2 regions of the Streptomyces sp. NPDC002054 genome follow, and region 2 is predicted to be linked to the other one. Evidence: riboswitches for the same ligand, from Rfam matches in the RefSeq annotation. Region 2 holds a riboswitch; the other holds the start of a gene.
The links. Region 2 has a riboswitch for S-adenosylmethionine ahead of thrC (threonine synthase). Riboswitches for the same ligand answer to the same signal wherever they lie in the genome.

Region 1: another riboswitch for S-adenosylmethionine. It lies ahead of ABT123_RS09315 (aminotransferase class V-fold PLP-dependent enzyme); the one in region 2 lies ahead of thrC (threonine synthase).

Annotation. Positions count from the first base shown of each region.
Region 1 is NZ_JBEOXT010000008.1:10,594-16,529, forward strand. Features, by position in the region: gene qcrC (cytochrome bc1 complex diheme cytochrome c subunit) at 1-185, shown strand, start outside; gene qcrA (cytochrome bc1 complex Rieske iron-sulfur subunit) at 182-1,234, shown strand; gene qcrB (cytochrome bc1 complex cytochrome b subunit) at 1,231-2,859, shown strand; gene trpD (anthranilate phosphoribosyltransferase) at 2,995-4,059, shown strand; SAM riboswitch class IV at 4,143-4,259, shown strand; gene ABT123_RS09315 (aminotransferase class V-fold PLP-dependent enzyme) at 4,436-5,809, shown strand; gene ABT123_RS09320 (Lrp/AsnC family transcriptional regulator) at 5,885-5,936, opposite strand, start outside.
Region 2 is NZ_JBEOXT010000032.1:86,572-92,507, forward strand. Features, by position in the region: gene ABT123_RS27040 (hypothetical protein) at 1-486, shown strand, start outside; gene ABT123_RS27045 (hypothetical protein) at 483-791, shown strand; gene ABT123_RS27050 (alpha,alpha-trehalose-phosphate synthase (UDP-forming)) at 796-2,247, opposite strand; gene ABT123_RS27055 (glucosyl-3-phosphoglycerate synthase) at 2,351-3,301, opposite strand; SAM riboswitch class I at 3,477-3,633, shown strand; gene thrC (threonine synthase) at 3,627-4,925, shown strand; gene ABT123_RS27065 (MoaD/ThiS family protein) at 4,970-5,248, shown strand; gene ABT123_RS27070 (cold-shock protein) at 5,646-5,849, shown strand.

The DNA.
Region 1 (5,936 bases), on a different contig from region 2:
AGAAGGACATCATCGCGTACCTCCAGCACGTGAACGGCGAGTACTCGACCAACCCGGGCGGCCTCAAGCTCGGCGGCCTCGGCCCCGTGTCCGAGGGTCTGTTCGGCTGGGTGTTCGGTCTGGGTGCGCTGATCGCTGTCGCCGTCTGGGTCGGGGCCCACACCGCTAAGGCCAAGAAGTCATGAGTAGCCAAGACATTCCCGAAGAGAACCTGCCGACTGCGCAGGACGCCCACCACGGTGGCGTAGCGGTTGCGGACAACCCGTTCGCCGACCCGGGCCTGCCGGCCCACAAGCCGCGTATCCAGGACATCGACGAGCGGGCCGCCAAGCGCTCCGAGCGTACGGTCGCGCTGCTGTTCACGCTGTCGATGCTCGCGACCGTCGGCTTCATCGCCTCGTTCGTGATCTTCCCGGTCGACAAGATCGTGTTCATCTGGCCCATCGGCAAGGTGAGCGCGCTCAACTTCGCCCTGGGCATGACCCTGGGCACGGCCCTGTTCTGCATCGGCGCCGGCGCGGTCCACTGGGCCCGCACCCTGATGTCCGATGAAGAGGTCGCCGACGAGCGCCACCCGATCGCCGCCCCGGCGGACGTCAAGGCCAAGGTCCTCGAGGACTTCGCCGACGGTGCCCGCGAGTCCGACATCGGCCGCCGGAAGCTGATCCGCAACACGATGTACGGCGCGCTGGCCATGGTGCCGCTCAGCGGTGTGGTGCTGCTGCGCGACCTGGGTCCGCTGCCGGAGCTGAAGCTCCGCAAGACCGTCTGGGCGAAGGGCAAGCTGCTCATCAACCAGAACACCATGGAGCCGCTGCGTCCCGAGGACGTGCTGGTCGGCTCCCTGACCTTCGCCAAGCCGGAAGGCCTGGAGGAGGACTCGCACGACTACATGCAGCAGATCGCCAAGGCTGCCCTGATGATCGTCCGGATTCAGCCGGAGGACATCAAGGACAAGCAGGAGCTGGAGTGGTCCCACGACGGGATCGTGGCCTACTCGAAGATCTGCACCCACGTCGGCTGCCCGATCAGCCTGTACGAGCAGCAGACGCACCACGTGCTCTGCCCGTGCCACCAGTCCACTTTCGACCTCTCCGACGGCGGCCGTGTCATCTTCGGTCCGGCCGGTCACGCGCTGCCGCAGCTGCGGATCGGTGTGAATGACGAAGGCTTCCTCGAAGCGCTCGGCGACTTCGCGGAGCCCGTCGGTCCTGCATTCTGGGAGCGCGGATGAGCACTGCCACCGATACGACGGAGCGCAAAGCGCCGCGCGGCGAGCGCGTAGCCGACTGGGCGGACGGCCGCCTGGGCATCTACAGCCTCGCCAAGGCGAACATGCGCAAGATCTTCCCGGACCACTGGTCCTTCATGCTGGGTGAGATCTGCCTCTACAGCTTCATCATCATCATCCTCACGGGTGTGTACCTGACGCTGTTCTTCCACCCGAGCATGAACGAGGTCGTGTACCACGGCTCGTACGTGCCGATGCAGGGCGTCCGGATGTCCGAGGCCTTCGCCTCGACCCTGGACATCAGCTTCGACGTCCGCGGCGGTCTGCTCATCCGGCAGATCCACCACTGGGCGGCCCTGATCTTCGTCGCCGCGATGCTCGTGCACATGATGCGCGTGTTCTTCACCGGCGCGTTCCGCAAGCCGCGCGAGGTCAACTGGGTCTTCGGCTTCCTGCTGCTGGTCCTCGGCATGTTCACCGGTTTCACCGGTTACTCCCTGCCGGACGACCTGCTCTCGGGCACCGGTGTCCGCTTCATGGAGGGCGCGATCCTGTCCGTGCCGATCGTCGGCACGTACCTGTCGTTCTTCCTCTTCGGCGGCGAGTTCCCCGGCCACGACTTCGTGGCCCGGTTCTACTCGATCCACATCCTGCTGCTGCCGGGCATCATGCTGGGTCTGGTGGTCGCCCACCTGATCCTCGTCGTGTACCACAAGCACACCCAGTACCCGGGCCCGGGCAAGACGAACAACAACGTCGTCGGCATGCCGCTGCTGCCGGTCTACATGGCCAAGGCCGGAGGCTTCTTCTTCCTGGTCTTCGGTGTCATCGCGGCCATCGCCGGCATCGCCTCGATCAACCCGATCTGGGCGCTCGGCCCGTACGTCCCGGACCACGTGTCCACGGGCGCACAGCCCGACTGGTACATGGGCTTCTCCGAGGGTCTGATCCGTGCCATGCCGGGCTGGGAGATCAACCTGTGGGGCCACACCCTCGTCCTGGGCGTGTTCATCCCGCTGGTGATCTTCCCGCTGGTCCTGGTCGCGATCGCGGTGTACCCGTTCATCGAGTCCTGGGTCACCGGTGACAAGCGCGAGCACCACATCCTGGACCGCCCGCGCAACGCTCCGACCCGTACCGCCTTCGGTGTGGCCTGGCTGACCTGGTACGTCATCCTGCTGATCGCCGGTGGAAACGACATGTTCGCGCAGTTCTTCCACCTCTCGATCAACGGCATCACCTGGTTCGCCCGGATCGGCTTCTTCCTCGGCCCGGTCGTCGCCTTCGTGATCACCAAGCGGATCTGCCTCGGCCTGCAGCGCCGGGACCGGGACAAGGTGCTGCACGGTCGCGAGACCGGCATCATCAAGCGCCTGCCGCACGGTGAGTTCGTCGAGGTCCACGAGCCGCTCTCGCAGGCCCAGCTGCACACGCTGACCCAGCACGAGCAGTACAAGCCGGCCGAGATCGGCCCGACGGTCGACGAGAACGGTGTGGAGCGCAAGGTGACACTTACCGAGAAGCTTCGCTCTAAGCTGAGCAAGGGCTTCTACGGCGAGGGAACGCAGATCGAGAAGCCCTCTGTCGAGGAATACAAGGAGATTCAGAGCGGCCACGGCCACCACTGAAGCCTGATTCCGGCTGAAAACTGATCGCCACGGCAAGAGCCCCGTCCAGGGTCTGGACGGGGCTCTTTGCCGTCCTCCGCAGCTGGCTAGGCTTGAGCTCTCATCAATCGGACTGTGGACCCAGGAGCGAGGACCATGAACGTTGTGACCCCGGCAGGCGGCGGCAGCGTGGCGGACAGGTCCTGGCCGTCCGTCCTCGACGCCCTCCTCACCGGCACCGACCTGTCCGCCGACGACACGGCCTGGGCCATGGACCGGATCATGCGCGGGGAGGCGACCGACGCCCAGATCGCCGGCTTCGCGGTGGCCCTGCGGGCCAAGGGCGAGACGGTGGCGGAGATCAACGGCCTGGTCCGCGCCATGTACGCGCACGCCAACCTGATCGAGGTCCCGGGCCGCACCGTGGACATCGTCGGCACCGGCGGAGACGGTGCGAAGACCGTCAACATCTCCACCATGTCCTCGATCGTGGTGGCCGGTACGGGCGCCAAGGTGGTCAAGCACGGCAACCGGGCGGCGTCCTCCGCGAGCGGTGCCTCCGACGTGCTGGAGAAGCTCGGCGTCAACCTGGACCTGACCCCCGCACGGGTGGCGGAGGTCGCCGAGCAGGCCGGCATCACCTTCTGCTTCGCGGTCAAGTTCCACCCGGCGCTGCGGCATGTCGCCGCCGCCCGCAAGGAGCTGGGCATCCGCACCACCTTCAACTTCCTGGGCCCGCTGACCAACCCGGCCAAGGTCCGCGCCCAGGCGACCGGTGTCGCCGACGCCCGGATGGCCCCCATCGTGGCGGGTGTCCTCGCCGAGCGCGGCTCCTCGGCGCTGGTCTTCCGCGGGGACGACGGCCTGGACGAGCTGACCACCACGGCCACTTCCCGGGTCTGGTGGGTCCGGGACGGCCGGGTCCACGAGCAGGCCTTCGACCCCCGGGACGTCGGCATCCCGCTGGTCGACGTCTCCGAGCTCCGCGGCGCCGACGCCTCGTACAACGCGGACGTCGCCCGCCGGCTGCTGGCCGGCGAGACCGGCCCGGTCCGGGACGCGGTGCTGCTGAACTCGGCGACGGCGCTGGTCGCGCTCGACCCCTCCACCGGCACCCTGGAGGAGCAGCTGGCGGCCGGCATCGCCCGGGCCGCCGAGTCCATCGACTCCGGCGCGGCCCGAGCGGCCCTGGAGCGCTGGGTGGCCGCCAGCAACGCCTGACGGGGCAGCCGCACGCCGGGCCCCGGTCCGCATCCTGGACCGGGGTCTTGCGTCCGGCGGATCTTGTGGCAGGATGCTGGGCAGGTCACGAGTGACAGCGTTTTGGCCCCGGCTTGCTGTCCGGCAACCCTCCTTCCGTGGCGGGGTGCCCCGGGTGATGACCAGGCCGTAGGCAGCGAGGTCTACGGCAAGCGCGGATCCCTCGACACCAGGGGTCCTGGTCTCTCGAGGAGTTTTTTCCGTGAGCAAGCGAATGCGATAGGCGCGTAGCGCCCCTTTCTTCACCCACCCGTTCCGCCGCGCAGCGCACGGCACCCGTGTATCCGGCGACGGGCCATCGAAGCCATTCACCCCTGCCTGCCCGGGAGATATCGCCATGTCCGCGACCCTGAACACCGCCATCGCTGCCACCGCCACGACCGTTTCCGAGCCGCTGCCGGTGCTCGGCCGGGATGTCACCGTCCCGCTCGTCACCGGCGGCGAGGTCGGCTACGCCGCCCTCGACTACGCGGCCAGCGCCCCGGCCCTGCAGCGGGTCTGGGACGACGTCGCCGCGTACGCCCCGTACTACGGCAGCGTGCACCGCGGAGCCGGCTACCTCTCCCAGCTGTCCACCGACCTCTTCGAGCAGAGCCGGGTCACCGTCGCCGAGTTCCTGGACTGCCGGCCCGCCGATCAGGTGATCTTCACCCGGTCCACCACCGACTCGCTGAACCTGCTGGCCGCCGCCCTCCCGGCCGACTGCCAGGTCTTCGTCTTCGAGACCGAGCACCACGCCTCGCTGCTCCCGTGGCGCGACGCCCGGGTCACCTACCTCAACGCCCCGCGCACCCCCGGCCAGGCCGTCGCCACCCTGGAGCGGGCGCTTGCCGAGCGGGAGCCCTACGGGCCCGCCCTGGTGTGCGTCACCGGTGCTTCCAACGTCACCGGGGAGCTGTGGCCGGTGAAGGAGCTGGCCGCCGCCGCGCACGCGCACGGCGCCCGCATCGTCCTGGACGCCGCCCAACTGGCCCCGCACCACCCGGTGTCCGTGCAGGAGCTGGACGTGGACTGGGTCGCCTTCTCCGGCCACAAGCTGTACGCGCCGTTCGGCTCGGGCGTGCTGGCCGGCCGCGCGGACTGGCTGCAGGAGGCCGACCCGTACCTGGCGGGCGGCGGCGCCTCCCGCCGGGTGGCCCGGCGCGAGGACGGCGGGGTGGACGTCGACTGGCACACCACGGCCGCCCGCCACGAGGCCGGTTCCCCGAACGTGATCGGCGTCTACTCCATCGCCTCGGCCTGCCGGGCCCTCAACGAGGCCGGCTTCGAGCGCCTGGTCGCCCGCGAGCAGCAGCTCATCGCCACGGTCCGGGCAGGTCTGGCGGAGGTCCCCGAGGTCCGGGTCCTCTCCCTCTTCGGGGACGACGCGCCGCGGGTGGGCGTCATCTCCTTCGTGGTGGAGGGCTGGAACAGCTCGCACTTCGCGGCGGCGCTCTCGGCCGAGTACGGCATCGGCGTCCGCGACGGCCTGTTCTGCGCCCACCCGCTGGTCCGCACCCTGCTCGGCAGCGAGCCGCAGGAGCCGGGCGAATGCGGCGCCCCGGAGGCCGCCCCGGGCGAACGCTCCCTGAACGCGATCCGCGTCAGCTTCGGCGCGGGCACCCCGGACGAGCACGTGGAACGCTTCGTGGCCGCGGTCCGCGAACTGGTCACCGCCGGCGCCAAGTGGCAGTACCGCACGGAAGAAGGCCGCTGCGTGCCGGTTTCCTGACGCGCCCCCGAGTCGCCCTGAACGCGCGGCCCCGCTCCTGGGGAGCGGGGCCGGGGGTTCGGGCGGAGCGCAGCGTTACGCGTCGAGGCCGATCGCGAAGGCCGCTTCCAGGTCGTGCTGCGAGTAG
Region 2 (5,936 bases):
CCGGACATGGTCGCGGGCATCGCGTGGCAGGAGATCGGCGGTCAGCCCGGGTACATGGACGACGGGGTGCAGACCATCCGGGAATCCTTCGACGTCCCGTTCAGCCCGATCATCCCGGAGAACCTGCCGGGGCGGCTGGGCGGCAGCCCCGACGAGACCTCCTTCGGCCCGATCGCCATCCAGCTGCGGCGAGGGGCCGAGGTCCTCGGCTACGACCCGGCCCATCTCACCGACCAGCAGCGCTCCGTGATCGAGTCGGCGCTCCAGGACCCGAAGCAGAACATCTTCATCGCGTCCGAGTACCTGGCGCAGCTCAAGGCGGAGAGCGAGTTCGCCGGCGTCCCGCCGGAGCAGATGACCCCGGCCCAGTACCAGGAGCTCGCCGCGCGCTACAACGGCGGGCCCTACTGGAGCTCCACCGACGCCCAGGGGTACGGCCGGGGGTTCATGAACAAGCTGGAGGACGCGAGGGGGGCCATGCGGTGACGGCGGAGCCGGGGGACGAGGGGTGCCTGCGGTGGGTGCTGGGCGGGCCGCTCGTCCTGCTGCACCTGGTGGCGGCCTGGTTCCTGTACCTGGCCCTGACCATCCGGCCGTCGGGCAGCTGGGACGACGACGCTTACGCCGCGATCGAGCTGAGCTGCCTGATCACCATCGCCGCGAGCCTGCTCGCGCTGGCGGTCACGGCCGTGCCCCCGGTCCGGAAGGCCATGGGTTCCTGGTGGCTGGCCCCGCCGCTGGTTCTCGGCGGGGCCGCGGTCCTCCGGCTGGCCCTCGGCGTGGGCCCCTAGGGCCTCAGGAGCCCCGCAGGTCCGTCAGCTGGGACGTGAACCAGGCTGCCGGGGGGAGGGCGGTGGCTGCTGTGGCCAGGCGCTTGGTGCGTTCCGCGCGTTCCGTCGCCGGCATGGACAGCGCCTCGTGCAGGGCCTCGGCCGTCTCCGACACGTCGTACGGGTTCACCGTCAGCGCGTCCTCGCGGAGCTCGTCGTACGCCCCCGCCCCCGTCGACAGCACCAGCGCGCACCCCGCCTCCGAGACCACCGGGATCTCCTTCGCCACCAGGTTCATCCCGTCCCGCACCGGGTTGATCAGCGCCACGTCCGCCAGCCGGTACGCGGCCAGCGAGCGCGCGAAGTCGTCCTTCACGGAGACCAGGACCGGCTGCCAGTCCGCCGTGCCGAACTCCGCGTTGATCTCCTCCGCGACCGCCGCCACCGTCGCCGTGTAGTCGCGGTACACGACCAGGTCCTGCCGGGATGGGTAGGCCGAGGCCAGGTGGACCACCCGGCCTCGCCACTCCGGGTGGGCGGTGAGGAGCTCGCGGTAGGCGAGCAGGCCGCGGACGATGTTCTTCGACAGCTCGGTGCGGTCGACGCGGACGATGGTCTTCCGGTCGCCGACCTCCGCGCGCAGTCCGGCCAGCCGGTCGTCCACCTCGGGGCGGTGGGCCAGCGCGCGCAGCTCGTCCGCGTCCACCCCCAGCGGGTACACGGCCACGTCCGTGCGCCGGTGCCGGATCTTGGACCAGCGGTTCTGCTGGATGTACCGCTCGGCCGGCCCCGCGGGCATCTTCGGCTCGGCCATGCCCCGCTCGTCGTCCAGGTGGGCCGCCGCCATGAAGCGGTGCGCCCAGCCCCAGGTGTGGAAGCCCAGCCGGTCGGCCCCCAGCATCCCCCACAGCAGCTCCCGCCGGACGTCGTCCGGCAGCATGTCCAGGTGCTCGTACGTCGCCCACGGGGTGTGCGTGAAGTGGGCGATCCGCAGGTCCGGGCGGAGGTCCCGGAGCATGCCCGGGGCGAGGGACAGGTGGTAGTCCTGGATCAGGACCGCCGCCCCCTCGGCGGCCTCGGCCGCCAGCGCCTCGGCGAAGGCCCGGTTGTACGTCCGGTACGAATCCCAGCAGCGCCGGAACTCCGTGTCGAAGACCGGCTCGCGCGGGATGTTGTACAGGCCGTGGTGGGTGAACCAGAGCACCGAGTTCGAGATGCCGTTGTACGCGTCGTCGTAGACCGCCGGGTCGATGTCCAGCATCCGCACGCCCGGCTCGGCGACGCCCCGGCGGACCGCCTCGCGGTCGCCCTCCGACAGGGCCGCGCAGATCCACAGGGCCCCCGGCTGCTCCGCGAGGGCCGCGGAGAGGCCGGAGACCAGACCGCCCCCGCCGCGCCGGGTGTCGAGTGTGCCGTCGGCGGCCAGCGCGTACGAGAGCGGGCCACGGTTCGCTGCGACGAGTACCTGGGAAGCCATGCGGCCAACCTAGCCCGGCCCGCCCCCGCTCAAACGTCCGTTCCCCCGGCTGCGGCGGAGGTCACGCGGCGGAGGTCACGCGGCAGGGGTCACGCCGGAGGGGTCACGCCACGCGCCGGACCGCGTACTCCTCGATCTCGCGCATCGGCGGCCGTTCCTCCGTGTCCACCGGATAGGTGTGCGGGACGAATCCGTCCGGGCCGCGCTCGAACTGGGTCAGGAGCGGCCGGACCAGGTGCCCCCGGGAGAGCCGGACCTGCGCGGTGCGGTAGATGGCGGCGGCCATCCGGCCCAGGGCCCGGCCGTCCTGGTGGCGGTGCAGCCGGACCCCGACGTCGACCTGGGCCAGGGCATCCAGGCCGACCGTGTGCAGGGCGTCGACCAGCAGGCCCAGCTCCACGCCGTAGCCGACCGGGAAGGGGAGACGTTCCAGCAGGGAGCGGCGTACGGCGTACTCGCCGCCCAGCGGCTGGACGAAGCCGGCCAGCTGGGGCCAGTGCAGGTTGAGCAGCGGGCGGGCGACCAGTTCGGTGACCCGGCCGCCCTGGCCGGGGGCGTCCCCGAGCGGGCGGTCGTACATGGCCTTGACGAAGTGGATCTCCGGGTCGGTCAGCAGCGGGCCGACGATCCCCGAGACGAAGGCGGCCGAGAAGTCGCGCAGGTCGGCGTCGACGAAGCAGACGATGTCCCCGGTGGTGACCATCAGCGAGCGCCACAGCACCTCGCCCTTTCCGGGCACCGCCGGGATGCGGGGGAGTATCTCGTCCCGGTGCACCACCCGGGCGCCGGCCTTGGCGGCGACCTCGGCGGTCCGGTCCGTGGAACCGGAATCGATTACTACAACCTCGTCAACAAGAGGATGCGGAAGCCCCTCTACCAGATCCCGCCGGACCGTCTCGACGATCGCGCCGACCGTCGCCTCCTCGTCGAGCGCCGGAAGCACGACGCTGACCGTCGTCCCAGCCGCCCGTTTCGCGGAAAGCAGCTGGTCGAGCGGCCTGTCGGCGGCTGTCCAGGACCGCCGGCCCAGCCAGCGTTCCACCTCTTCCAGCACCTGCGGCACTCCCTGAATCCGTCCGGTTTGTGATCCATCTCGCGGTTCGGACAGCTGTCTCATCGGCCCGATCCGTCAGTTACAGTCTTGAACAACGCGCAGGACCCTCGCATGCCGGGGGTGCTCGCCGACAAATGCCCGGGTGCGCCATACAGCGCGCGGCCCGGAGCCATACCGCTCATCCAGAGGGGCAGAGGGATACGGCCCGTTGAAGCCCCGGCAACCCTCCAGTCGGTTCTCGCGATGGCACGCGTCAGCGTCAGCGAGGTCCCCCGGCTAGGGAAGGTGCCAAATCCGTCTCGTGGCGAAGTGCGCCACGAGGAAGATGAGGAGAAAGGGCCTCGCCACCATGGCTGCACAGACTGTCGCCACCTCTGTCGATCTCGGACCTGCCGTCGCGCTCTCCTGTCGTGAGTGCGGCACCCGCTTCGACCTCGGTCCCATTTTCGCCTGTGCCGAGTGCTTCGGTCCGCTGGAAGTCGCGTACGACCTGCCCACCGGCGACCCGGAAGCCCTGCGCGCCGCCATCGAGGCCGGCCCCAACAACATCTGGCGCTACGCCCCGCTGCTGCCCGTCCCGGCCGACGTCGCCGCCAAGCCGAGCCTGAACCCGGGCTTCACCAAGCTCGTGGACGCCGAGAACCTGGCCAAGGAGCTCGGGGTGACCGGCAAGCTCTACGTCAAGGACGACTCCGGCAACCCGACGCACTCCTTCAAGGACCGCGTCGTCGCGATCGCCGTCGAGGCCGCCCGCGCCTTCGGTTTCACCACCCTGTCCTGCTCCTCCACCGGCAACCTGGCCGGCGCCGTCGGCGCCGCCGCCGCCCGCGCCGGCTTCCGGTCCTGCGTGTTCATCCCGCACGACCTGGAGCAGGGCAAGGTCGTCATGGCCGGTGTCTACGGCGGCGACCTGGTCGGCATCGAGGGCAACTACGACGACGTCAACCGCTTCTGCTCCGAGCTCATCGGCGACCCGCTGGGCGAGGGCTGGGGCTTCGTCAACGTCAACCTGCGCCCGTACTACGGCGAGGGCTCCAAGACCCTGGCGTACGAGATCTGCGAGCAGCTCGGCTGGCAGCTGCCCGACCAGATCGTGATCCCGATCGCCTCCGGCTCGCAGCTGACGAAGATCGACAAGGGTCTGCAGGAGCTCATCAAGCTGGGCCTGGTCGAGGACAAGCAGTACAAGATCTTCGGCGCCCAGGCCGAGGGCTGCTCCCCGGTGTCCACCGCCTTCAAGGCCGGCCACGAGGTGGTCCGCCCGCAGAAGCCGAACACCATCGCCAAGTCCCTGGCGATCGGCAACCCGGCCGACGGCCCGTACGTGCTGGACATCGCCCGCCGGACCGGCGGCTTCGTCGAGGACGTCAACGACGAGCAGGTCGTGGACGCCATCAAGCTGCTCGCGCAGACCGAGGGCATCTTCGCCGAGACGGCGGGCGGCGTGACCGTCGGAGTGACGAAGAAGCTCCTCGAGAATGGGCAGCTCGACCCCGCGCTGACCACAGTGGTCCTGAACACCGGCGACGGCCTCAAGACCCTGGAGGCGGTGGCCGCGGACAGCGGGCAGACCGCCACCATCCGGCCGAGCCTGGACGCGTTCCGCGCCGCCGGCCTGGTCTGACGGCCCGACCCTCCCCCCCTGCACACCGGAAAGGCAGTAGCGCCATGAGCGTCAACGTCCGCATCCCCACCATCCTGCGCACCTACACCGGCGGCCAGGCCGAGGTGAAGGCCGAGGGCACGACCCTCGCCGAGGTCATCGAGTCCCTGGAGAAGAACCACCCGGGCATCGCCGCGCGCGTCCTGGACGACCAGGGCAAGCTGCGCCGCTTCGTGAACGTGTACGTCAACGACGACGACGTGCGCTTCGAGGGCGGGCTGCAGGCGGCGACCCCGGACGGCGCCGGCGTCTCGATCATCCCGGCCGTCGCAGGCGGCTGCTGACCCGTCGGTAGCTGACACGCGCAAACCCTGAATTGCCCCTTCCGCTAAAGCGGAGGGGGCAATTCTGCTTGATTGGGCGCGGTAGGGTTGGGGAAGTCCCCTCCGCTGTTCTTGCCCGCCGCATATGAGCGGGCTTCTCCATGGTCGACATCGGGCCAATGTGCGTGTGCGATATGAGGCTTTGACGTGCTTCGTCAGGTCCAACTTGCCCTGGGATAAGGCGACTTTTCACTCTATTGAGAGTTATTCGCATGTCCAGATTTCTCGTCGGAATGACCTGTTGCAGACAGCGTCGGTCCAGATACATTCAGCCGCGGTCGACGCGTTCCGACGCAAGTTCTGACCCGGGACCGCGAAGTGCGGTCCTGCGCAAGGGCCAGTAATAGGGGAGTTAGGCATGGCTCAGGGCACCGTCAAGTGGTTCAACGCGGAGAAGGGCTACGGCTTCATCGCGGTCGACGGTGGTGCGGATGTGTTCGTCCACTACAGCGCCATCCAGATGGACGGGTACCGCACCCTTGAAGAGGGTCAGCGGGTCGAGTTCGAGATCTCGCAGGGCCAGAAGGGTCCGCAGGCGGACATGGTCAAGCTCGCAGTCTGACCAGGACGTCGACCACCGACACGTCACACGTACGCGCGACACGTACGCACGCGTACACGCGAGGGGCCCACATTCCGGACAGGGATG